Regions from separate parts of the Bradyrhizobium sp. STM 3557 genome, predicted to be linked through region 1. Evidence: riboswitches for the same ligand, from Rfam matches in the RefSeq annotation. Region 1 holds a riboswitch; the other holds the start of a gene.
The links. Region 1 has a riboswitch for S-adenosylmethionine ahead of P6U24_RS03575 (O-succinylhomoserine sulfhydrylase). Riboswitches for the same ligand answer to the same signal wherever they lie in the genome.
Positions count from the first base shown of each region.

Region 2: linked by a shared signal. The riboswitch ahead of P6U24_RS07045 (homoserine O-acetyltransferase) and the one ahead of P6U24_RS03575 (O-succinylhomoserine sulfhydrylase) in region 1 are both predicted to bind S-adenosylmethionine.

Region 1 covers NZ_CP120697.1:768,916-780,269, reverse strand. Annotated here, with positions in the region: gene P6U24_RS03610 (methylated-DNA--[protein]-cysteine S-methyltransferase) at 1-96, shown strand, start outside; gene P6U24_RS03605 (helix-turn-helix transcriptional regulator) at 106-954, shown strand; gene P6U24_RS03600 (VOC family protein) at 998-1,357, shown strand; gene P6U24_RS03595 (SRPBCC family protein) at 1,369-1,770, shown strand; gene P6U24_RS03590 (hypothetical protein) at 1,767-2,303, shown strand; gene P6U24_RS03585 (MATE family efflux transporter) at 2,316-3,782, opposite strand; gene P6U24_RS03580 (2'-deoxycytidine 5'-triphosphate deaminase) at 3,947-5,053, opposite strand; SAM riboswitch at 5,181-5,260, shown strand; gene P6U24_RS03575 (O-succinylhomoserine sulfhydrylase) at 5,333-6,532, shown strand; gene P6U24_RS03570 (SGNH/GDSL hydrolase family protein) at 6,632-7,630, opposite strand; gene P6U24_RS03565 (SGNH/GDSL hydrolase family protein) at 7,644-8,414, opposite strand; gene P6U24_RS03560 (OpgC domain-containing protein) at 8,414-9,670, opposite strand; gene apaG (Co2+/Mg2+ efflux protein ApaG) at 9,970-10,362, shown strand; gene P6U24_RS03550 (molybdopterin-dependent oxidoreductase) at 11,328-11,354, shown strand, end outside.
Region 2 covers NZ_CP120697.1:1,549,273-1,560,626, forward strand. Annotated here, with positions in the region: gene P6U24_RS07010 (YdcF family protein) at 1-696, shown strand, start outside; gene P6U24_RS07015 (lysophospholipid acyltransferase family protein) at 709-1,476, shown strand; gene P6U24_RS07020 (gamma-glutamylcyclotransferase) at 1,466-2,062, opposite strand; gene P6U24_RS07025 (DUF2125 domain-containing protein) at 2,173-3,360, shown strand; gene P6U24_RS07030 (prephenate/arogenate dehydrogenase family protein) at 3,376-4,311, opposite strand; gene hisC (histidinol-phosphate transaminase) at 4,308-5,405, opposite strand; gene P6U24_RS07040 (chorismate mutase) at 5,445-6,278, opposite strand; SAM riboswitch at 6,483-6,562, shown strand; gene P6U24_RS07045 (homoserine O-acetyltransferase) at 6,653-7,885, shown strand; gene metW (methionine biosynthesis protein MetW) at 7,889-8,557, shown strand; gene P6U24_RS07055 (L,D-transpeptidase) at 9,576-10,268, shown strand; gene P6U24_RS07060 (hypothetical protein) at 10,265-11,044, shown strand.

The DNA.
Region 1 (11,354 bases):
CGCCGGCTGCTCGCGCTCGAGGGCGCGCTGCCAGAGGCGGGATTGACCCTGTTCGATGCCTTGCTGGTGGTTGATCGGGCGCGCGCGGCTCACTAGATCTGTCGGATGGCCGCGACCATCCTGTTCAACAGCCGCTCCGTCCGGGTCTCGGACTTCCGCTGCACGGCGCAAGCCGGCGACGCGCCATTCGTCGAGCGGTTCGGCTGTCATTCCGTCTCCTACGTACGCAAGGGCAGCTTCGGTTGCCACCATCGCGGCCGCTTCTTCGAGCTGGTCGCCGGCAGCCTGTTCATCGGACATCCCGGCGACGAGTTCATGTGCACACATGATCATGTCTGCGGCGACGAATGCCTGTCGTTCTTTCTCGAACCCGAGCTGGTGCAAAGCATCGGCGATGCCAAGCCGGTCTGGCAGGCCGGTGCCGTGCCGCCATTGCCCGAGTTGATGGTGCTCGGCGAACTCGCCCAGGCTGCAGCCGAAGCACGCAGCGATATCGGCCTGGACGAAATCGGCCATCTGCTTGCAAGTCGCTTCGTCGCGACGATGTCGGGCAAGCCGCCACAGCCCGCCAAGCCCACGGCGCGTGACCGCCGCCGCGCAGTCGAGACCGCGCTGTGGATCGACGCCAATTCGCACCGCGAGATCGAGCTGGAGGACGCGGCGCGCGAGGCGAGCGTCAGCCCGTTCCACTTCCTGCGCATGTTCTCCGCAACGCTGGGCGTCACCCCGCATCAATACCTGTTGCGCTCCCGATTGCGTCATGCGGCGCGGCGGCTGGTCGATGATGATGCGACCGTTACCGACATCGCCTATGACGTCGGGTTTGCGGATCTTTCCAATTTCACCCGCACCTTTCATCGCGCTGCCGGCGTCTCGCCGCTAAAGTTCCGCCAGGCCGCGCGCGGCGAGCGCAAGATTTTCCAAGAACACGTGGGGCCATCGGACATTAACTGATCGCCATGGCGCGCCCGCTGCGCGCATCACATGGAGATCAATCATGTACGATCATCTTGGGCTGCATGTCGGCAATCTCGACGCCAGCATCAGATTCTACACGGCCGCGCTCGCTCCGCTCGGCCACATCCTATGCACGAAGGATGAGACCTCGGCGGGCATCGGCCCGAAGGGCGAGCCCGCGCTGTGGCTTTATCACGCGCCCGGACAGAGCCAAGGCGGCGTGCACGTCGCATTCCGTGCTCCCGACCACGCGGCGATCGCAAAATTCTACAGCGAGGGGTTGAAGGCCGGTGGCCGCGACAATGGCGGAGCCGGGCCGCGCACCGACTACAGCCCAACTTATTACGCGGCGTTCCTGATCGACCCCGACGGCAACAACGTCGAAGCCGTCTGCACCTGAGAGCTCCAACCATGGCGTCAATCTACAAGGACATTCCTGTCAACGCGCCGGCATCCGCGGTTTGGGATGCGGTGCGTGATTTCGGCGCGGTGCATACGCGGCTTGCGCCGGGTTTCGTGACCGACTGCAAGCTGGACGGTGACGCACGCATCATCACGTTTGCGAACGGCACCGTCGTCCGCGAACGCTTCGTTGATTGCGACGAGCAGCGGCGACGGCTGGTTTATTCGGTCGCAAGCGAGCGTGTGACCCAGCACAGCGCCTCGATCCACATCATCGCCGACGGCGATGATCGTTCTCGCATGATCTGGATCACCGACGTGCTGCCGAACGAGATTGCGGCCTATATCGACGGCCAGATGGAGCTCGGCGCTACGGCGATGCAGAGGCATCTTGGAGATCATAGCTCATGACAACCTCTCCTTTCCTTGTCGCGCTTGGAGCCGACGGTCCCGCTCCGGAGCGCGCCGGCAAGATGGATCTCTACGGCCGCTTCATCGGCTCGTGGGATCTCGATGTCAGCCAGTTCGCCGAGGACGGGGCGGAGCGGCGGCGCAAGGGCGAATGGCATTTCGGCTGGGTGCTGGAAGGCCGCGCCATCCAGGACGTCTGGATCGTGCCGCCGCGCGGTCCGTTGCGGGCCGGCGATGCCGCCGCCAATATCAACAGCTACGGCACGACGCTGCGGATCTACGATGCCCGGATCGATGCCTGGCACGTGCAATGGTTCGATCCCGTTACCCAGACCATCTTGCAGATGATCGGCCGCGCCGAAGGCGCCGACATCGTGCAGCTTGGCACTGCTCCGGACCGACGACTGATCCGCTGGCGCTTCCTGGAGATCGAGCCCAGCTCCTTCCTATGGCGCGGCGAGACCTCGTCCGACCAGGGCGCGAGCTGGCGCGTGGTCACCGAGTTCAGAGCAGTCCGAGCAACAAGCGGGTGATGTGTCTCACGCTCACGGGCGACGGCGTAACCTGCCGTAGCCCGAGAGCGCGGAACTGATCACGACGGCTGCAGATTTCGATCCCCAGCGTGTCATGATGACGCTTGCGCAGGAGAGCACGCCGAGCAGCATCATCGACGACGCCGCGAGCGTGAAGAAGTTTTGCGCGGTCGCGGCATGCATCGACAGCCACCAGCCGCCGGATGCGATGAAGACGAGCCGCACCGTCTGCGCCACCACGGGTCCGGTCATCCTCGCCGCACCCTGCGAGGAGAAATACATCGAGAGCGCAAGCCCGATGAAGGCGTACATCGGCGCCGCTGTTCGTAGATATTGCCCGCTCGCGATCCGCACTTCCTCGTCATGGGTGAAGATATCGACCCAGAGGCTCGGCTTGATCGCGATCACGGTCGCGAGCGCGCCGACCGAGATGAAGGATGTCAGCCCGGCAACCCAGGCGATCCGCCTGGCGCGCGCAACGCGCTCGGCCCCGATCGCCATGCCGATCATCGGCACCGAAGCGATACCGAAGGAGAATGCGATAGAGGTCAGCATGAATTCCAGCCGCGCGCCGATGCCGTAGCCGGCAAGGACCGCCGTGCCGAGGCTGGCCAGCATATGCGTGAAGATCGCGACCGATAACACCCCCTGCAACGGTGACAGGCAGGAGACCACACCGACCTTCAGGATATCGCCGAGCACCGCGCGGCTTATTCGCAAGCCGCGCAGCTTTGGCACGACACGCGCGCGGCCAGAGAACAGATACCAGCCCATCACGGAGATGCTGACGAGGTAGGCGATCAACGCGCCGGCGGCGACGCCGCGCATGCCGAATTGCGGCACCGGGCCGAGCCCGAGGCCGAGCGTGCCGCCGAGGATAACCTGCAGCAGCGCCGAATTGAGGATCAGCATGGACGGCAGCTTCATATTGCCGGTGCCACGCAAAACGCCGGCCATCGAATTCATCAGCCAGGGCAGCACGGCGCCGCCGAAGAACACCTGCGCATAGGCGGCCGCGTGTGCCAGTACCTGACCGCGGCCGCCGAGCAGCGCGAGCAACTGCGGCCCGAACAGGAGCATGCCGATCATGAAGGCGAGGCCGAAGCAGAGGCCGATCAAGAGCGCATGCGAGGCCAGCGTCGCGGCGCGCACCTGGTCGCCGGCACCGAGCGCGCGTGCGATCGCCGAGGCGACGCCGCCGCCCATCGCGCCGCCCGACATGGTCATGGTGAGGATGACGAGCGGAAACACCAACGCCATCGCGGCAAGCGCCTCGACGCCCAGCAAGCCGATATAGGAGGTCTCCGCGATCACCACGCAGGTGCCGGCCGAGAGCGCGATCACGTTCGGCCAGGCCAGTGAGAGCAGCGTGCGCAGGATCGGCCCGTCGGTCAGCACGCTCTTTGCCGGCGCCACCGGCGGCGGCAACGGCTGCTCCCTCTCATCAACCGGGATTTCGGCGACGCCGATTTCGGACATCTCTCTCCCCAGGGGCTCGCCGCATTCCGCACGGCAGATATTGTGCGCTGGTTGAATTTTGTCATGGCGCTAGCGCCGCGCGAGGATGTCCTAGCACGTCCGCCGCGATTTCCCTGCGGCCATCGGCGCATTGGGGACCTGCGGGGAATGCAGGCGGGGGGATATCAGAGACGAAAATGCTTCGACAGCTTCAGGCCTTGCGCCTGGTAGTTGGAGCCGATGCGCTGGCCATACATCGCATCGGGGCGCGCCAGCATCTTCTCATAGACCAGGCGGCCGACAATCTGGCCGTGCTCGAGGATGAACGGCACCTCGCGCGAGCGCACCTCCAGCACGGCGCGCGCACCCTGCCCGCCGGCGCCCGCATAGCCGAAGCCGGGATCGAAGAAGCCGGCGTAATGGACGCGGAATTCGCCGACCAAGGGATCGAACGGCACCATCTCCGCCGCGTAGTCCGGCGGCACCTGCACAGCTTCCTTGGAAGCGAGAATATAGAACTCGCCGGGATCGAGAATCAGGCTGCCGTCGGCGCGCGCCTTGATCGGCTCCCAGAAATCGTCGACCGGATAGCCACCACGGCGGTCGATATCGACCACGCCGGTGTGGCGCTTGGCGCGATAGCCGACGAAGCCGCCCGAGTTCGCGCCGGAGAGATCGACCGACACGGCGACGCCGCCGACGAGATCGGCATCGTCGCGGTCGACCAGCCGCTCGGCCTGATGCAGCGCATCGAGCTCATCTGCATCCAGCACCGCCTGCCCTGCGCGGAAACGGACCTGCGAGAGCCGCGAACCTTCGCGAAGCAGGACCGGAAACGTCTTCGGGCTGATCTCGGCATAGAGCGGACCGTGATAGCCGGCCCCGATCATATCGAACCGCCTGGTGCCGTCGGCAATCACGCGCGTGAACACGTCAAGCCGCCCGGTCGAACTCTTCGGATTGGCGCTTGCTACGATGTCCTTCGGCAGCGCCAGGCTCTCCAGGAGCGGCACGATGTAGACGCAGTTGGTCTCCAGCACCGCACCGTCCGCGAGCGCGATCTCGTGCAGCTTCAATTCATCGATGCGCTCGGCAACCGTCGCGCCGGGGCCCGGCAGGAAGCTGGCGCGCACGCGGTAGGCGACATCGCCGAGCCGCAGGTCCAGGCTGGCTGGCTGGATCTGACTCTCGACGAAGTCGTATGCGGGAATGATCAGGCCAGCCTCCGCCATCGCCGCGATCATGCGGTCGGGCAGGATGCCATTGGCATCGGCTGGCAGTTGAAACGACAAAGCCTGATCCCTCGCGGCCTGATTACTTTAAAGTGGGCCTGGAAGCGCGCCCAGCCCCATATATTGGGCCTCTACCCGGTTATCCGATGGCCGGCTTGACGGAAAGGCCGCGGGCGATTAAGAGCACGACTTATCCCGTGGTGATTTGAGCCGGCCGGCTTGCAGCCACGTTAAATAAATCGCTAAACAGGCCGGGGACAGATGTGATCCCGGCCTTGAGGAATTTTCCCAGGCCGGTTTTTTTGTGGCCATTTCACCCGTGGTCACGATGGAGGTCACATGTCCAAAACCACCGTTCCCGCGCTGACCCAGTACCGGCCCGAAACCCGCCTGGTGCATTCCGGCACCCTGCGCTCCGAATTCGGCGAGACGTCCGAGGCCCTGTTTCTGACCCAGGGCTTCGTCTATGGCAGCGCCGAGGAATGCGAGGCGCGCTTCAAGGGCGAGGACCCCGGCTTCATCTATTCGCGCTTCTCCAACCCGACCACCGCGATGTTCGAGCGCCGCATGATCGAGCTCGAAGGCGCCGAGGCCTGCCGCTCGGCCGCCACCGGCATGGCCGCCGTGACCACCGCCATCCTGGCGCCCTTGCGCGCCGGCGATCATGTCGTCGCCTCCAAGGCGATGTTCGGCTCGTGCCGCTTCGTGATCGAGGACCTGCTGCCGCGCTACGGCATCGAGTCGACTCTGGTCGACGGACTCGATCTCGACCAGTGGCAGCGCGCGATGCGGCCGAACACCAAGACCTGCTTCCTGGAAAGCCCGACCAATCCGACGCTCGACGTGCTCGACATCGGCGCCATCGCGGAAGTCGCGCATGCACACGGCGCCCGGCTGATCGTCGACAATGTCTTCGCTACGCCGATCTGGCAGAGCCCGCTCGCGCTCGGCGCCGACGTCGTGGTCTATTCCGCGACCAAGCATATCGATGGCCAGGGCCGCAGTCTCGGCGGCGTGATCCTGTCGTCGGAGGCCTTCATCAACGAGCACATCCACAATTTCATGCGCCAGACCGGCCCGTCGCTGTCGCCCTTCAACGCCTGGGTGCTGCTGAAGGGACTGGAGACGCTCGCGGTGCGCGTGCGTGCGCAGACTGAGAACGCAGCGAAGGTCGCCGACTTCCTGGCGAGCCACAAGAAAATCTCGCGGCTCATCTATCCCGGACGTGAGGACCATCCGCAGGCCGCAACCGTCAGGAAGCAGATGCGCGCCGGCTCGACCCTGATCGGCTTCGAGGTCGAAGGCGGCAAGCCGGCCGCCTTCCGCACGCTCAATGCACTCAAGCTCGCCAAGATCTCCAACAATCTCGGCGACGCCAAGACGCTGGTCACTCATCCCGCCACCACCACCCATCAGCGGCTGACGCCGGAAGCGCGCGCCGAGCTCGGCATCAGCGAAGGCTTCATCCGCTACTCCGCCGGCCTCGAACATCCGGACGATCTGATTGCCGACTTGGATGCCGCGTTGGCGAAAGCGTAGCTTTCGCCGCGAATGGTGAGTAGCGAATAGCGAATGGATTTTACGATTTACGATTCGCCATTCCCTACTCGCTATTCGCTACTGCCTACCCGCCTCTCATCACATTCGCCGATAGCTCGGCACGTCGGGCGGCGTGTTGACGCCGATCTTCACCGCGCCCACCGAGCGGATGATGTCGTCGCCAAGCAGCTGGGCGAAGCAGGCATAGCCCCAATCGTTCATGTGCAGGCCGTCAGCGATGACGAAATCGTTGATCGGAATGTCCTGCCGCTCGTGCCAGTCGCGCATGACCTCGAAGCGCGGGAAGATGCCGACGTGATGCAGCTCGGCGATCCGGCTGAGCGCCTTGATCATCCGGCTTGCGCTTTCCGGCCGCTCGATCACGCGCGGTGAATACTGCAGATCGACCAGCACGACGTCGGCACCTGCGGCCTGCATCTTCGACACACCATCGTCGACCAGCTTGGCGGTCTCTGTGGGATCGAGACCTCGCAGCACCGCATTGGTGCCGACCTGCCAGATCACGAGGTCGGGATGCTGGTCGATCACGCTGCTCTGCAGGCGCTTGGCCATCTCCGGCGCATCCTCGCCGCCGATACCGGCATTGATGACCGAGATCTGCGCCGCCGGATATTGCCGGTGCAGCTGCGCGGCGAGCCGGTTCGGATAGGTGTATTCCGGCGCGCTCGATCCCCAGCCCTGCGTCGAGGACGACCCAAACGCGATGATCACGACCGGCTTGCCTTCGGCGAGCTTGCTCGCGACATGCGGCAGCGAGATGAAGGATTTCTTCGCGACACCCTTCGGCGGCAGGCAGGGCACGCGATTGAAGATGTCGGAGGCCGATTTCGCGACCTGCTTGACCTTGTCGATCGCCTTGGCGGTGAGGCTCCTGGGCTGCTGCGGATCGGAGGCTGGCGCCGTGATGGCCTGCGAGCCAGGGGCGTTCTGCGGCGGGCTTGAAACCTGCGGAGCCGCCTGGGCTGCATTCTGCGCATGAACCATGAGAGGGGGCGCCGGCAACGCAAACAGCAGGGCGGCCGCCACGGACAGCAGCGCCAGCCGTCGTACCGGGCGGTGACACTTCGTTAACGTCATGAACGGAAAAATCCTAGTTCTGCTGCGCCGGCGCAAGATGCGCCGCGTCGATGATGAATTTCGACAGCGCTCGGCCGAGGCAATCGTGAACCTGCTTGGCCAGCTCGAGACCGTGGGTCGGATTGAACAGGTCGAAATCGCCCTGCTCGCTCCACTGACGCATGATGGAGAAGCGATCGAACAGCGGAACGTCGCGCTCCTGCGCGACCACACGCATGTTGTCGATATAGGGCGGCACGGAAATCATGGTCTCCGTGCGCGGGCTATATTGCAGGTTCATCAAGATGACATCCGCTCCCGCATTCTGCAAGGCGCTGACCCCCGCGTTCACCGCATTGCGGAAATCATCGGGATCGATGGACCGCATGGCGTCGACGGTTCCGGTCTGCCAGACGACCAGAATAGGCTTTTTTTCTTCTACCAGTTTAACGAAACCGCTTGCCAACTCCTCCGCAGTCTTTTTGGGCTGCAGCTCGACGGAGAGATTGACAGGAACGGCCGGCAGTCTGTCCTTCAGGGCGGCCTGCAACCGTGCCGGGTAGGCACTGGCCTCTGACGTGTTGATCGTGGAGGATCGGCTGCCGACGACCAGGATATCGAGCGGCTGCCCCTTCTTGACCGCCTCAGTGACTTTCGGCAGTGGACTTTCGGTCGTCAGAAGGTAGGCAGGCACCTCGCAGCTGGGCGGGTTGTCGGCGCGCGCGGATGTTGCCAGCCCCAAGGTCCACGCCGAGGCCAGCGCCGTCCCTATCATCCCGCATCGCCACCACGAGACTGATAGCATCAGCCCCCTCCAGCCAGATCGGCATTGCTGCGCACGGCCTTGCGCGTCGCACCTTTGTCAGCCTCATGTTTGTACCACGAAATCAACGAGGCAACCCCCCACATGATGAGGATGCCGCTGAGGCTGATCAGCGCATGCATGACCGCGCCGCCCGAGACCTCGGCCAGGATGAAATGCCCGGCGAACGCCAGGAAGACGCCCAGGCAGAAGATCTCCAGCGAGTGCTGGCCGCACACGATCAGCGGCCGCAGCCAGGCTGATTTCAGGCCCGGCCAGGTCCGCGGCAGGAAGTAGACGGTCAACGCCGCCAGCGCCAGGAAATGGGCAAAGCGCAGCACGTCGAGATCGGTCTTGTCGATCGGATACATCCACTGCTCGAGGCGGCGCGGCATCAAATGGCCGAGTTGCGGGATGTACCAGGTGAGCGTCACGAAGAAGGCGGCGAGCAGATAGGCGAAGCTGATCCAAAGCGTGATCGGCGAATTGAGAATGCGCGACATCCGCCGTGCACCGCCAAGCGCACACCAGGCGCCGAACACGAACAGAAGCTGCCAGGCCAGCGGGTTGAAGGCCCAGACGCCGTTCGGATAGGCCGAGAGATAGAGATCGAACTGCCAGGTGACGGCGTAGATCACCACCGCCAGCGCCAGCGTGAGATCGGCCTTCCAGCGCATCAGCCACAGGATCACCGGCAGGAACAGCATCAGCATGATGTAGAGCGGCAGCACGTCCATGTTGACGGGACGGAAGCGCAGGATCAGCGCCTGCACGATGGTCACGTCCGGCTGCTTGAGGAAATCCATGATCCCCATCTCTTCGGTGTAGAGCGGGTTCTCGAAGCTGGTCGCGACGTAGGAGATCTCGGCAAGGAAAATCGTGAACAGGAACACGTGCGCGACGTAGATCTGCCAGACCCGGCGCAGGATGCGCGCGGTCGCCACCACGAAGCCGGCCTCCTGCATTGCCCGCCCGTAGACGAAGGCGGCCGTGTAGCCGGAGATGAAGATGAAGATCTCGGTGGCGTCGGAGAAGCCGTAATTGCGGATCGTGAACCAGGTGAGCAGGTTCGGCGGCAGATGGTCGACGAAGATCAGCCACAGAGCGAGCCCGCGAAACAGATCGAGCCTGAGCTCGCGCTCGCCCGTCGCCGGCAAGGCGGCGGCTGGCACGGCCGCGGCCGCTTCCGGCGCCAGCGCGGGCGATTCGACCGTTCCGGCAAGTTCGGGTCCGCCAAGGCGATTGACAATCGACGTCATCAGGCACCGTCTCGAGCAGCCGGTTCAGGGCCGGCCCGGCAAGGGAGAATGTAAGGCTGCGCAACTTGTGCGCAAGTTATGAACGGCTTAAGAGCTTGGGCGAATTGGCCGCTGTCGGAGCTTGGCGAGACGCGTGCTGCCATCCGGTTACGCCGGCTGCGCAAAGCCCGTAACGCTGGCAAAATGATGATTCGCGTGTCGCTTCTTCGGCGGCGGCGAGAACCATAATCCGGAACTGTGGTGAAACCGCGGTCGCCTGGCGATTGGTTCCGGCAGAACTTTTGGTTAGGATGCGCGCCATGTACCGTGCCGTCACCCGCGACATCGAGGTCACCGTCGAGCCGAACTTCCTGCCTGAGAAGTCCTCGGCCGAGAACGGGCGGTATTTCTGGTCCTACACGATCGTGATCACCAATTCCGGCGACGAGACGGTGCAGCTCAAGAACCGGCACTGGATCATCACCGACGCCTCCGGGCGCCAGGAGCACGTGCGCGGCGAGGGCGTCATCGGAGAGCAGCCGGTGCTCGCGCCGGGCGAGCGCTTCGAATACACCTCGGGCGTGCCGCTGGCGACCGCATCCGGCTTCATGGTCGGGTCCTACGAGATGGAAAGCGAGAGCGGCGAGCGCTTCGAGATCGAGGTGCCAGCCTTCTCGCTCGACTGCCCCGAGGGCCGGCGGGTGTTGAACTAGGGGCATAGGCCACGCCTCACTTCGCCGTCGTCGTCTGCCAAAACGCACCTGCCTACGTTTCACTGCGCTGTCGTCCCGGGCAAGCGAGCGGAGCGAGCGCGACCCGGGATCCATAACCACCGCTGGTGCTTTACGAGCACGCTGGAGCAACAGCGCGCTTCCACACGGACGGCGGTGGTTATGGGTCCCGGCTCAAGGCCGGGACGACACCTTTTTTGCGGAGGCAAGCTGCGTCACTGGCAGAGGCCCGCAACAACGACGTGAACTCTCGTTCTCGCGGCGCATTGTGCCCGAGCTATGCAATTCATTTGCGCTCCAACTAACAAAGAGGGCGCGGGGAAGGCCGGGCGCCGGCTGGCGCCCATGGTCCGCGTGCAGCAAAGAAGCACGCGGCAGAACCACAGGTGCAGCCGAGATCGCCCGGCCTTCCCTGCGCGATGGTTTTAACGCTTATACGTGCTCTCCCCGGGGACCGGCTCTCTTGCCCCCGTCGGCCGCGAACTCGTCGAGTTCCGCGACCTTGATACCAGCACCGGGATATCAGGACCACACGACTTCGCCGTCCGCGATCATGTCGTTCGTCGGCAAGCTGTTAGCTCGCTGCGACACGTCGCGTCCATCGCATCACCGGCCCAACGCTCGTGACGATCGCGAAGCGCCCCTCTCATCGGGCCGGGACGTGCGGAAATGTGAACTTGATTTGCCCGACGACGCAAGTGTTTTGTTAGTTGCAGCAAATCTGCCCGACGGGCAACAGGTCGCGACTGTGCGCAACGGCTGGAAAGCGACTTTACGTCAGCTCGTTAGCCCGCTCTCGTGCTCCGGACAAGCCGGCGGGCGCCTCTGGAACCTCGTTCACGCTCGCGCAACCACCGTCACTTGCCCGTCATCCGATCGCCGAACCGGGTTGTTGATATGATCAATATCATATAACATCCGCGCGTGGGATCATAAGGGAGCGCGCAATGTCCAAGGCCGAATGGCGGAAATCC
Region 2 (11,354 bases), 780 kb from region 1:
GATACGCCGCCGAGAACGCCGCTGCACGTCGCGGTCGGCCGCGTCTGCGCGGGTCTCGTCGCGATCACGGCGGTGGGCTTCTTCGCCGCGGCAGTGGGCTTCATCGGCTTCCTGTCGCAGCTGCGTGGCGCCGAGATCAAGCCGGAGCGGCCGGCCGACGGCATCGTGGTCCTGACCGGCGGCTCCTCGCGCGTCTCCGATGCCATGGACCTGCTCGCCGCCGGCTATGGCAAGCGGCTCTTGATATCGGGCGTGCATCCGACCAACGACGCCAGCGACATCTCGCGCTCGGTCCCTGACAGCAAGCCGCTGATCAATTGCTGCGTCGATCTCGACTACTCCGCCATCAACACCCGCAGCAATGCCGCGCAGACCCGGCGCTGGGCGCGCGAGCGCGGCTTCAAGTCGCTGATCGTCGTGACCTCGAACTATCACATGCCCCGCGCCATCGTGGAGCTGTCCCACGCGATGCCGGACATCGACCTCATTCCGTTTGCCGTGGTCGGCGAAAAATGGCGCGACGAGCCGTGGTGGACCAGCGGAGCGACCGTCCGGCTGTTGCTGTCCGAATATGTCAAGTTCGTCGCTGCCGAGCTTCGGGTTCGTCTCGCCCGTCTCGGCCTCGACCTTGCGCCGGAGAGCGAGCCGCCGGGGGGCCAGCTTCCCCGCCGTCCGGCGACCGCGCTGGCCAACTGAACAGGTTTCTCGATGGTTTTAATCTTCCTGCGTTCGCTGCTGTTCAACCTGCTGTTCTATCCGAACTTTGTCTTCTGGGCGATCGTCGCGCTGCCGACATTGGCAATGCCGCGCAAGGCGCTGCTGCGCGTCGCCAACTGGTGGGCCCAGAGCAACATCGTGATGATGCGCGTCATCTGCAACATCAAGGTCGAATATCGCGGTGCCGAGAAGATCCCGAAAGGGCCTTTGATCGTCGCCGCCAAGCACCAGTCGATGTGGGAGACCATCTCGCTGCTGCACTTCTTCGATGCACCGTTCTTCGTGTTGAAGCGCGAGCTGTTGCGTATCCCGATCTTCGGTCAGTATCTGATGAAGGCCGACATGGTTGCGATCGATCGCTCCTCAGGCAGGCAGGCATTGATGAAGATCGCCAAGCGGGCCAGCGAGGAGGTGCGCCGCGGGCGGCAGTTCGTGATCTTCCCGGAAGGCACGCGGCGCCCGCCTGGCGCGCCACCTGACTACAAAGCCGGTGTCGGCCTGATCTATGCCGATTGCGGCGTGCCATGCCTGCCGGTTGCGCTCAATTCCGGCCTGTTCTGGCCGCGCCGCACCTTCATGCGCTATCCCGGTACGCTGGTGGTCGAGTTTCTCGATCCGCTGCCGCCGGGCCTGCCGCGCGATGAGTTTCTCAAGCGCATCCAGAGCGTCATCGAGGAGGCGACCGGCCGGCTGGTTGCCGCCGGCCAGGCCGAGCAGGCGCGATTGTTCGGCCGTATGCCACAGGCAGCTAAAGCGTAGTCGTCTTTGGTGTGGCGGGATGCAGCGAATGTCCATCATCATGCAGCATCATCGCCAGCCGATGCAGCTGCGGATCGCGAAAACCCTGCGCCTCGATCGCCTTGACGGTCGAGGTGACGTAGTCGCGGTTGGCGCCGGACTGGCCGTGGCCCTGCCGAACATGGCTGAGCTGCTCGTGCAGCGAGAGCCGGCCGGCATATTGCACGTGGCCGCGATCGACGACATAAGTCAGCGCGCTGACGCGCTGCCTGGCATCGTTCTCCAGCCAGACCGAGCGCATCACCTCGCGGTAGACCGAGGTGACCTGCTCGCGGGCCCGCAAGTAGGCGATCGTCTCCTCCCGCGTCCGCTCCGGGACACGGAACGCGATGCCGCGACAGGCGCCGCCACGATCGAGTCCCAGCACGAGACCCGGCTTCTCCGGCGTTCCACGATGCACGAAGGAGTACACGCAGAGCGCGCGATGCTCGCCGATCAGCCGCGCCGGAACCTGCTCGATGAAATCGAAGCCGGGACGCCACATCAGGGAGCCATAGCCAAACACCCAGAGGTCGCCCTTGGGGAACACGGTATCAGAGACGGTCATTGCCGACATGCCGATGGAGGCCTATCTGGTGGGTCGATTGATATTTGTTAACGCAAATACACAACCCGTGATCGCGTAATTGCCAAAATTGCTGCTCAAAGGCTCCCCGCATGTCCGATATGATGCCTGCGCCGCGCCGGCGCCCGCTGTGGGGGCTTTTCATCGCTCCCGTCCTGCTCCTGATCGCAGCGGTCGCCTGGAGCGTATTCTGGTTTTTTGCTGCTTCGCAGGTCGATGTCCAGGCCGATGCGTGGCGTGCGCGCGAGGCGAAGTCCGGGCGCGTCTATGATTGCGGCCGCCGCTCGGTGGCCGGCTTCCCGTTCCGACTCGAGGTCCGCTGCGACAATCCGAGCGTATCGCTGTTCTCGCAGGCGGCCGGCACGGCTTTGATGAATGCCAAGCTCGGCCAGATCATGGTCGTTGCGCAGGTCTATGATCCCAAGCGCCTGATCGCGCTGTTCGCGGGACCTGCGACGATTTCGAATGGTGGCGATCCATCGTCCTCCTTCGCCGTGAACTGGCGCCTCGGCGAAGCCAGCGTCTATGGCCTGCCGTCGGTGCCGCAGCGTGGCGCCCTGGTTTTTGACGCGCCCACGATCAGCCGCAACGATGGCGCCGCACAGACCGCGGTCGCGCGCGCTGATCATGTTGAACTGCATGGGCGATTGGTCGATGGCACGCCAGCCGACCATCCGGTGATCGAGACCGACCTGCAGGTCAATGGCGGCAGCATTCTCGGTGCGCATCCGATGCTGGCGGAGCCGTTCAATGCCGACGTCGACGCGCGCGTCAGTGGTCTGAAGGATTTTGCGCCAAAGCCCTGGCCGCAGCGGTTTCGCGAGCTTCAGGCGGCCGGCGGTCATGTGGAGATCGTGCGGTCGCGCATTCAGCAGGGCGAGCTGATCGCGGTGGCTACCGGCACGCTCGGCCTCACCGCCAATGGCAATATCGACGGCGAGCTGCAGATGACGGTCACCGGCTTCGAGAAGGTGATCCCCGCGCTCGGCATCGACAAGATGCTGGAGCAGGGCGTGCCGCAATCGACGCTCGACCGCGTTGCGCCGGGCGTGAAGTCGCAGGACCTCAACAACCTGTTCGGCGCGCTCGACCGTGCCATTCCCGGGCTCGGCAAGGTGGTCAAGCAGAATGCCAATGTCGGCGTTGCCGCCACCATCAACGCGCTCGGCAAGGAAGCCACGCTGGAAGGACGCAAGGCCCGCACCTTCCCCTTGCGCTTCTCCGACGGCGCGGTGCTGGTCGGGCCGCTGAAGGTCGCGCAGATCCCGCCTCTATTCTGAGCGCGGCTGCCATCGCTAAGGCGTCTTGAGCTGCGGGTGCGGCCGGCCGAAATCCGGCGCGGCCGAGTCCTGGCCGACCTCGACGATGCCGCGACGAATCGCCCGCGTCCTTGTGAAATGGTCGAACAGGGCTTCGCCGTCGCCGCGCCGGATCGCGCGGGTGAGCTTCGACAGGTCCTCGTTGAAGGTGCCGAGCATCTCCAGCACGGCTTCCTTGTTGCTGAGGAAAATGTCGCGCCACATCGTCGGGTCGGAGGCGGCGATGCGGGTGAAGTCGCGGAAGCCGCCGGCGGAGAACTTGATCACCTCGGACTCGGTGACCTGCGCCAGCTCATCGGCAGTGCCGACGATCGTATAAGCGATCAGGTGCGGCAGATGGCTGGTGATGGCGAGCACCAGGTCGTGATGATCCGGCGTCATGATCTCGACCTTCGCGCCCATCGCGGCCCAGAACGCGCGCAGCTTCTCGATCGCCGCGGCATCGGTGCCGTCGGGCGGCGTCAGGATGCACCAACGGTTGATGAAGAGCTCGGCAAAACCCGAATCCGGACCCGAATTCTCGGTGCCGGCGACCGGATGCGCCGGCACGAAGTGAACGCCATCCGGCAGATGCGGCGCCATGTCGCGGACAACAGCGCCCTTGACGGAGCCGACGTCCGAGACGATCGCGCCCGGCTTCAGGTGCGCGGCGATCTCCTGCGCGACGGGCCCGCAGGCGCCGACGGGAATGCAGAGGATGACGAGGTCGGCGTTCCTGACGGCCTCGACATTGCGCTCGACCACGCGGTCGACGAGGCCCAGTTCAGCTACGCGCGCGCGCGTTTTTTCCGAGCGTGCCGTGGTGACGATCTCGCCGGCAAGGTTGTGCACCCGGGCGGCGCGGGCGATCGAGCCGCCGATCAGGCCGAAGCCGATCAGCGCGACGCGCTCGAATGTGGGCGCTCCCGTCACTTCGGCCCCATGAAGTCGCGCAGGGCATCGACCACCAGGCGGTTGGCTTCCTCGGTGCCGATGGTCATGCGCAGCGCATGCGGCAACTTGTAGTTCTTCAGCGCGCGCAGCACGAGGCCGCGGCGGGTGAGGAACTCATCGGCTTCTTCCGCCGTCCTGCCCTTCTCGGTTGGGAAGTGAATCAGGATGAAATTGGTCACGCTCGGCGTCACCTTCAGTCCAAGCTTGCCGATCTCCTCGCTCAGCCAGTTGCGCCAGTGTTCGGTGTGCGTCTTCGACATCTGCTGATGCGCGGTGTCCTGGATCGCTGCGACCGCTGCCAGCATCGCCGGCGTCGACACGTTGAAAGGCCCGCGGATGCGGTTGACGGCATCGACGATATGCGCGGGACCGAACATCCAGCCGACGCGCAGCGCGGCGAGTCCATGGATCTTCGAAAAAGTATGAGTGACGACCGTGTTCTCGGTCGTTGCCACCAGTTCGATGCCGAGCTCGTAGTCATTGCGCGAGACGTAGTCTGAATAGGCGGCGTCCAGCACCAGCAGGACATGCGAAGGCAGACCGGCGCGCAGCCGCTTGACCTCGTCGAATGGGATGTAGGTGCCAGTCGGGTTGTTCGGGTTGGCGAGCCAGACCAGCTTGGTGCGCGGCGTGACCGCGTTCAGGATCGCATCGACATCGCAGGTGAAGTCGGTCTCGGCGGCGATCACGTTCTTGGCGCCGCAGCCCATGGTCGCGATCGGATAAACCAAAAAGCCGTGCGTGGTCGAGATCGCCTCGTCGCCCTGGCCGAGGAACGCGTGCGCCAAGAGGTTCAGGATCTCGTCGGAGCCGGCGCCGCAGATGATGCGGTCGGGATCGAGCCCGAAAGTGCGGCCGATCGCCTCGCGCAGCACCCGGGAGGTCCCTTCCGGATAGTCCTCCAGATGCGCCGCTGCGCTCTTGAACGCCTCGATCGCCTTCGGCGACGGTCCGAACGGGGTCTCGTTGGCGGACAGCTTGAACACCTTGCGGCCCGGCTCCGGCGTCGGGCTCTTGCCGGGGGTGTAGGGCGCAATATCGAGGATGCCGGGATTCGGCACAGGGCGGGACATTTCAGACTCCGGAAGGTATCAAGGGCGGGCAATCGAGCCCTAGCTCGGGACCGTATAGCGCGTTGCATGGCCGCCGACGAGGGCCGTCGAGCGCACCGAGGCGCCCGCTGCGATCAGGGCTGACTTGATCTGGTCGATCCCGGTGGGGGCCGTGATCGAGACCAGCAGCGCGGCGCTGTCGAACGCGGTGTCGGGCACCGCGACGACATCGGCGAGCGGTGACAGCGCCCGGGACACCTGCGCGTTCCAGCCGGAGACGCGGACGCTCCAGGTCTCGACCTCCGTCAGCAATGCGTCATCGGCGACGCGCGAGATCGCAAATACCGGCAGGGCGGCCGGATGATCGGCGCGCTCGAGGAACGGCATCCGCGCGATGATCTTCGGCGCACCGACCGGCTCCAGCGTGATCCACCACGGCGTGTGGCCTGCGATCGCCGACACCAGCGCCAGGTCGCCCTTGGAGCTCGCCACCGCCTCGACCGCGGCCTGGGCGCTGAAATGCGCCACATAGGGCACCAGGAAGCCGAAATGAAAGCGCGCGGAATCGCGCATCGCGGATTCGCCGACCGACACATCGGCATGCACCGAAAACGGCGCCTGCACATAGGTGAAGGTGGAGACGATCACGCGCCAGATGCTCTCGACCGTATCGAGCGGCAGGATGCCGCGATGGCGCTCGACCAGGCGCCGCATCATGTCGGCCTCGCGCGCCGGGCGAAACGCCGATCCGACCTCCTGGGTCTTCTTGACCTTGATCAGGCGGTCGATGATGTCGCCGCGCTGCATCAGCAGCCGATGCATCTGCTCGTCGATCGTGTCGATCTCCTTGCGCAGGTCGGCGAGCGATGGCGGGGCGGGAGGCGTCTGGGGCATCGGCGGAATCTCGCTAATCGTTCTCGAAAGGGGCGCTGGCCCAACGTCTCTACGAGGACATCGTGGTTCTGTCGCATCAACGAGCATGGCGCAACATCAAGTTTATCTGATGCTGATGAGGCCGAATGCTCCGGCGATGCGGCCGGACCTCGATGCGGTTAACCATGCCTCGCCTTGACGGCGACACCGAGCCGGACTAGTTTACGAAGGTTCCGTGGTCATTTGAGCCGGCCGGCTTGCAGCCACGTTAAAAAACTCGCTAAACAGGCCGGGGACAGTTTCGATCCCGGCCGAACCCAGTTCAGGCCGGGTTTTTTGTGGCCTGATTTGTCGCGCGGTTCGGGAGCCCCGGCGAGCAGCCGGGGACGAAGCAGATGACAGGCCTGACATCCAAATCGAAGGCGGCCAAATCGAAGCTCGTGTCGCCGCGGCGCACGATCCAGCCGGAAGAGCGCTCGCATGAAGTGGATCATCCGAGCTCGCAGCTTGCGATGTTCGGCCCCGATCAGCCGTTGAGACTCGATTGCGGCGTCGATCTCGCGCCATTCCAGATCGCCTATCAGACCTATGGCGAGCTCAATGCCGACAAGTCCAACGCCATTCTGGTCTGTCACGCGCTCACCGGTGATCAGCATGTCGCCAATCCTCATCCCGTCACCGGCAAGCCCGGCTGGTGGGAGACGCTGGTCGGCCCCGGCCGTCCGCTCGACCCCTCGCGCTACTTCATCATCTGCTCCAACGTAATCGGCGGCTGCATGGGCTCGACCGGGCCGGCCTCGCTCAATCCCGCGACCGGCAAGGCGTTCGGGCTGGACTTCCCGATCATCACCATTCCCGACATGGTGCGCGCGCAGGCGATGCTGATCGATAAGCTCGGCATCGACACGCTGTTTGCCGTTGTCGGCGGCTCGATGGGCGGCATGCAGGTGCTGCAATGGACCGCCGCCTATGCGCAGCGCGTGTTCTCGGCCCTGCCGATCGCCTGTGCCACGCGGCATTCGGCGCAGAACATTGCCTTTCATGAGCTCGGCCGCCAGGCCGTGATGGCCGATCCGGACTGGGATCACGGCCGCTATGCCGACAAGGGCATCCATCCGCATCGCGGGCTCGCCGTGGCGCGGATGGCCGCACACATCACCTACCTCTCGGACGCAGCGCTGCATCGCAAGTTCGGACGGCGCATGCAGGACCGCGAGTTGCCGACCTTCTCGTTCGACGCCGACTTCCAGGTCGAGAGCTATCTGCGTTATCAAGGCTCGTCCTTCGTCGAGCGCTTCGATGCCAACTCCTATCTTTATTTGACTCGTGCGATGGACTATTTCGATATCGCCGCCGATCATGACGGTGCGCTGGCGCAAGCGTTTCGCGGCACCAAGACCCGTTTCTGCGTGGTGTCCTTCACCAGCGACTGGCTGTTTCCGACAGCGGAGTCGCGGGCACTGGTGCACGCGCTCAACGCCTCCAACGCGCGGGTGTCGTTCGCCGAGATCGAGACCGACAAGGGCCATGACGCCTTCCTGCTCGATGTGCCCGAGTTCTTCGACATCGCCAGCGCATTCCTGGACTCGGCGGGCCATGCCCGCGGGCTGACCGCGCAGGGGGAGTAAGCGATGTCGATGCAGCAACAGGTTCTGCCGCTGAACGGCCTCGCGGGTGCGCAGCCACTGGCCTATCGCGCCGATCATCTTCTTATTGCGGAGATGATCGAGCGCGGCTCGCGGGTGCTCGACGTCGGCTGCGGCGATGGTGATCTCCTGCAGCTTCTCGAGAGTCGCGGCATCGACGGGCGCGGCATCGAGCTGTCGCGCGAGGGCGTCAACCGCTGCGTTGCCAAGGGGCTTGCCGTCGTGCAGGGCGACGCCGACACCGATCTCGTCAACTATCCCGACGATGCCTTCGACTATGTGATCCTGTCGCAGACTTTGCAGGCGACGCGGCAGCCCAGGGCCGTGCTGGAAAATCTGCTGCGCATCGGCCGCCGCGCCATCGTCACCTTTCCGAATTTCGGCTTCTGGCGGCTGCGCCTGCAGCTTCTGATCGGTGGCCACATGCCGCGGACCGAGAACCTGCCGTTCACCTGGTACGACACGCCGAACATCCATTTCTGCACCATCAAGGATTTCGTCCAGCTCTGCGACGAGATCCACGTCAAGATGGAGCGCGCGGTCGCGCTCGACTCCTACGCCCGCCCGCTGCGCTTCAACATGCCCTGGTGGTTCTGGAACATGTTCGGCGAGCAGGGCGTCTTTCTGCTCAGCCGGGCGGGGAAGGGGCGGTAGCGTTAGCAACAGTGAACAAGTAGCCCGCATGAGCGTAAGCGATATGCGGGGAATAGGGTCGGCCCCGCATGTCGCTCCGCTCATGCGGGCTACGCCGCTCGGTGACGCCTCGGCATTCTCCCATGTCGTCCCGGCGAACGCCGGGACCCATAATCACCGTCATTGATGCTCGAATGAGCTGGAGCTACAGCGCGGACGCAACTGCGATTACGCGGTATGGGTCCCGGCGTTCGCCGGGACGACACTTGTGCTGGAGGTGCCGCTTTGGATGAAGCAACTACCGGCGTCGGCTCCGGCCACCGACGGACGCGTGATCCGTCTCTTCACATCTCAAACAGCCCTGCACATGCACAAGCATCCTCGCGGCGCAGTTCGCGCCCGAGCTTTGCGAAAGCATCACCCTCGAATAGCAAGAGGGTGCAGGGAAGGCCGGGTACCGACTGATACCCATGGTCCGCGTGCAGCAAAAAAGCACGCGGCAGAACCACAGGTTCAGCCAAATAACCGGCCTTCCCTGCGCGATAGTTTTAACGCTTATACGTGATCTCCCCAGGGACCGGCTTTCTTGCCCCTGTCGTCCGCAATGCTCGTCATGAACATCGCGGCCTTAACGCCAGCACCGGGGCGCCAGGACCACACGATTTCGCCGTCCGCGCCGTGCCGTTCGTCCGCGTGCACAACACACGCTGCGGCACGCCGCGTCCATCGCATCCCACCCTGCGTGTCGTGACGATCGCGATACGCCCCTCTCACCGGGGCGGGACGCGCGGAAATCTGCAGCTGATTTGGCCGACGACGCAAGCGCCCCCACCTGCGACAAGCTGGCACGATGGGCAATTCGTGCATGCCCTGCATGCAAAAACTGCCCGCGGGCATTGAACCGAACGCATCGTGTGAACCTCTAACAAGCGGTCTCTCTGGATAAGTTGGATACCCGCATTTGCCATAAACGGTGAGATGGTAGGTCATGGCTCCTCCAGTGCATCGACATCCGCATGCTCCGGCGCACCCGCCTCGCGTGCGGCTCGTATTCTTCCCCGGCGAAACGACGTCCCACGGACAGACGGTCGGGACCATCTACGTCATCGGCGGCAAGGGTGAGAAATACGAAGCCGCGGGCGGCCCGACCAAGGGATTCAAGGATCGCGGTGGTCACACCGCAGAGCCCACGCCCAAGGGCCATTACACGCTCGGTCCGCGCGCCCATGTCATTGCGCCGAGCTGGCCGAAGTCGGCGATTCCCTATGGCGCCACGTTTCGGATTCACAAGGGCGAGGTCGAATACCAGGACGACAGTCATACCGGCGGCTGGCATGTCGTGACAGGACCGCATGGTGTCGTCACCCGCGCGGTGATCAATTTCAAGATGCGCGACAAGGAAAAGGTCGACATCAGGAAGGTCACCGAAGGGGTCCGCAACTCGTTCATCGATCCCGTGACGAAGACGCTTCGTTTCACTGAATGGAAGTTCAACGATTTCGGCCGCTGGGGATGGAATTTGCGGACCAAGGGCGGCGGAACGGCCTATTACATCCACACTACGCCGGAGGACGAGGCCGCGACCGATGCGCACAAGGCGTTCTTTCTGATGAACTCCCATGGCTGCATCCATCTTCGGCCCGCCGATCGGGACGACATGATGTCGCGCGGTTATCTCAAGCAGGGCGTCGAATTCGAGGTCAGGTCGTACGGAGAGAAGGGGCCGCCGTGATTGTCGCACGCATCATCGCCGCATTGCTGCTGGTGTTCGGGTCGACGGCACTGCGGGCTGCGGATTGCGGCTCTTTGGCAGCCGCTTCGCCCGATCCGTTGGCCGGGTATGCCGAAAACGAAGCCGGTGAGCTGCGCAATCAGTTGATGGGTGCGCGAGAACGCCTGGCCGACTGTCCGGATTCGGAGCCTCTCTGGTACACGGTCATCCGCGCATCCGAGCTCGGTCTTGGCGAATTCCCGCTGACGATCGCGCGGCAGGAATTCGCAAGTCCGCAAGCGCTGGCGCGGGAAGCCGCATCGCGGGCGCCGCGTTCGGCGCGCATCGCGACGGTGCTCGCCAGGCTCGATTCGAGCGTGGCGTCGGCCCGCCATGCCCTTGCGCTCGATCCGGCCTGGGGCCCGGCAGCGCTCGCACTGGCGTCCGCTCTTGCGGCCGAAGGCGCGAACGCCGAAGCCGAAAGTGTTCTCGCAGGCGCGGCCGGCATCAAGTCCGTACCAGGCGCGAACACCACAAGGGCGGCCATCCTGATTGGACTCGGCAAGCCTGACCAGGCGGCTGCACTGGCGCGGCGCGATCTGACCGCGCAGTGGCCGGATTCGCCCGAGCCGTTCCTGATGCCGATCGTCCGCCGCGAGGCCATGGCAACATTAGGTCTGGCGCTGCTTGCGGGACATCATCCGAAAGAAGCGGCAGTCCAATTGAAAGCGGCAGCCGCGCTTGGCTCCGAGCGCGCACAGGCAGCGCTGGGCAAGTTGCAGCAGGGAAACAAATAGCATCATCAGCATCGGCACCAGGGGGCCCCTGCGACAAGACCGCACGGCGGCATCGAACCGGCAGATGGTTCGAACTTCTGGTAGGATCGCGGCCCGGCTGATAGCGTGAAGAACGGACCCGGGACGTCATCGGCCCGAGCGAGTTCGTCCTCCCCGATCAAGTTGCGGTTGAGCCTCACGACTGCGCCGGACCCGCAGTCCATCGTGTGACGACGTTTGGCTCACTAAGTCGTCCACGCGAACCGCATCCCGTCGCGATCGGCCAAGCGACGTCGTGGCGCCGAGAGGAGCGAGCTTTGCTCTTGGACGT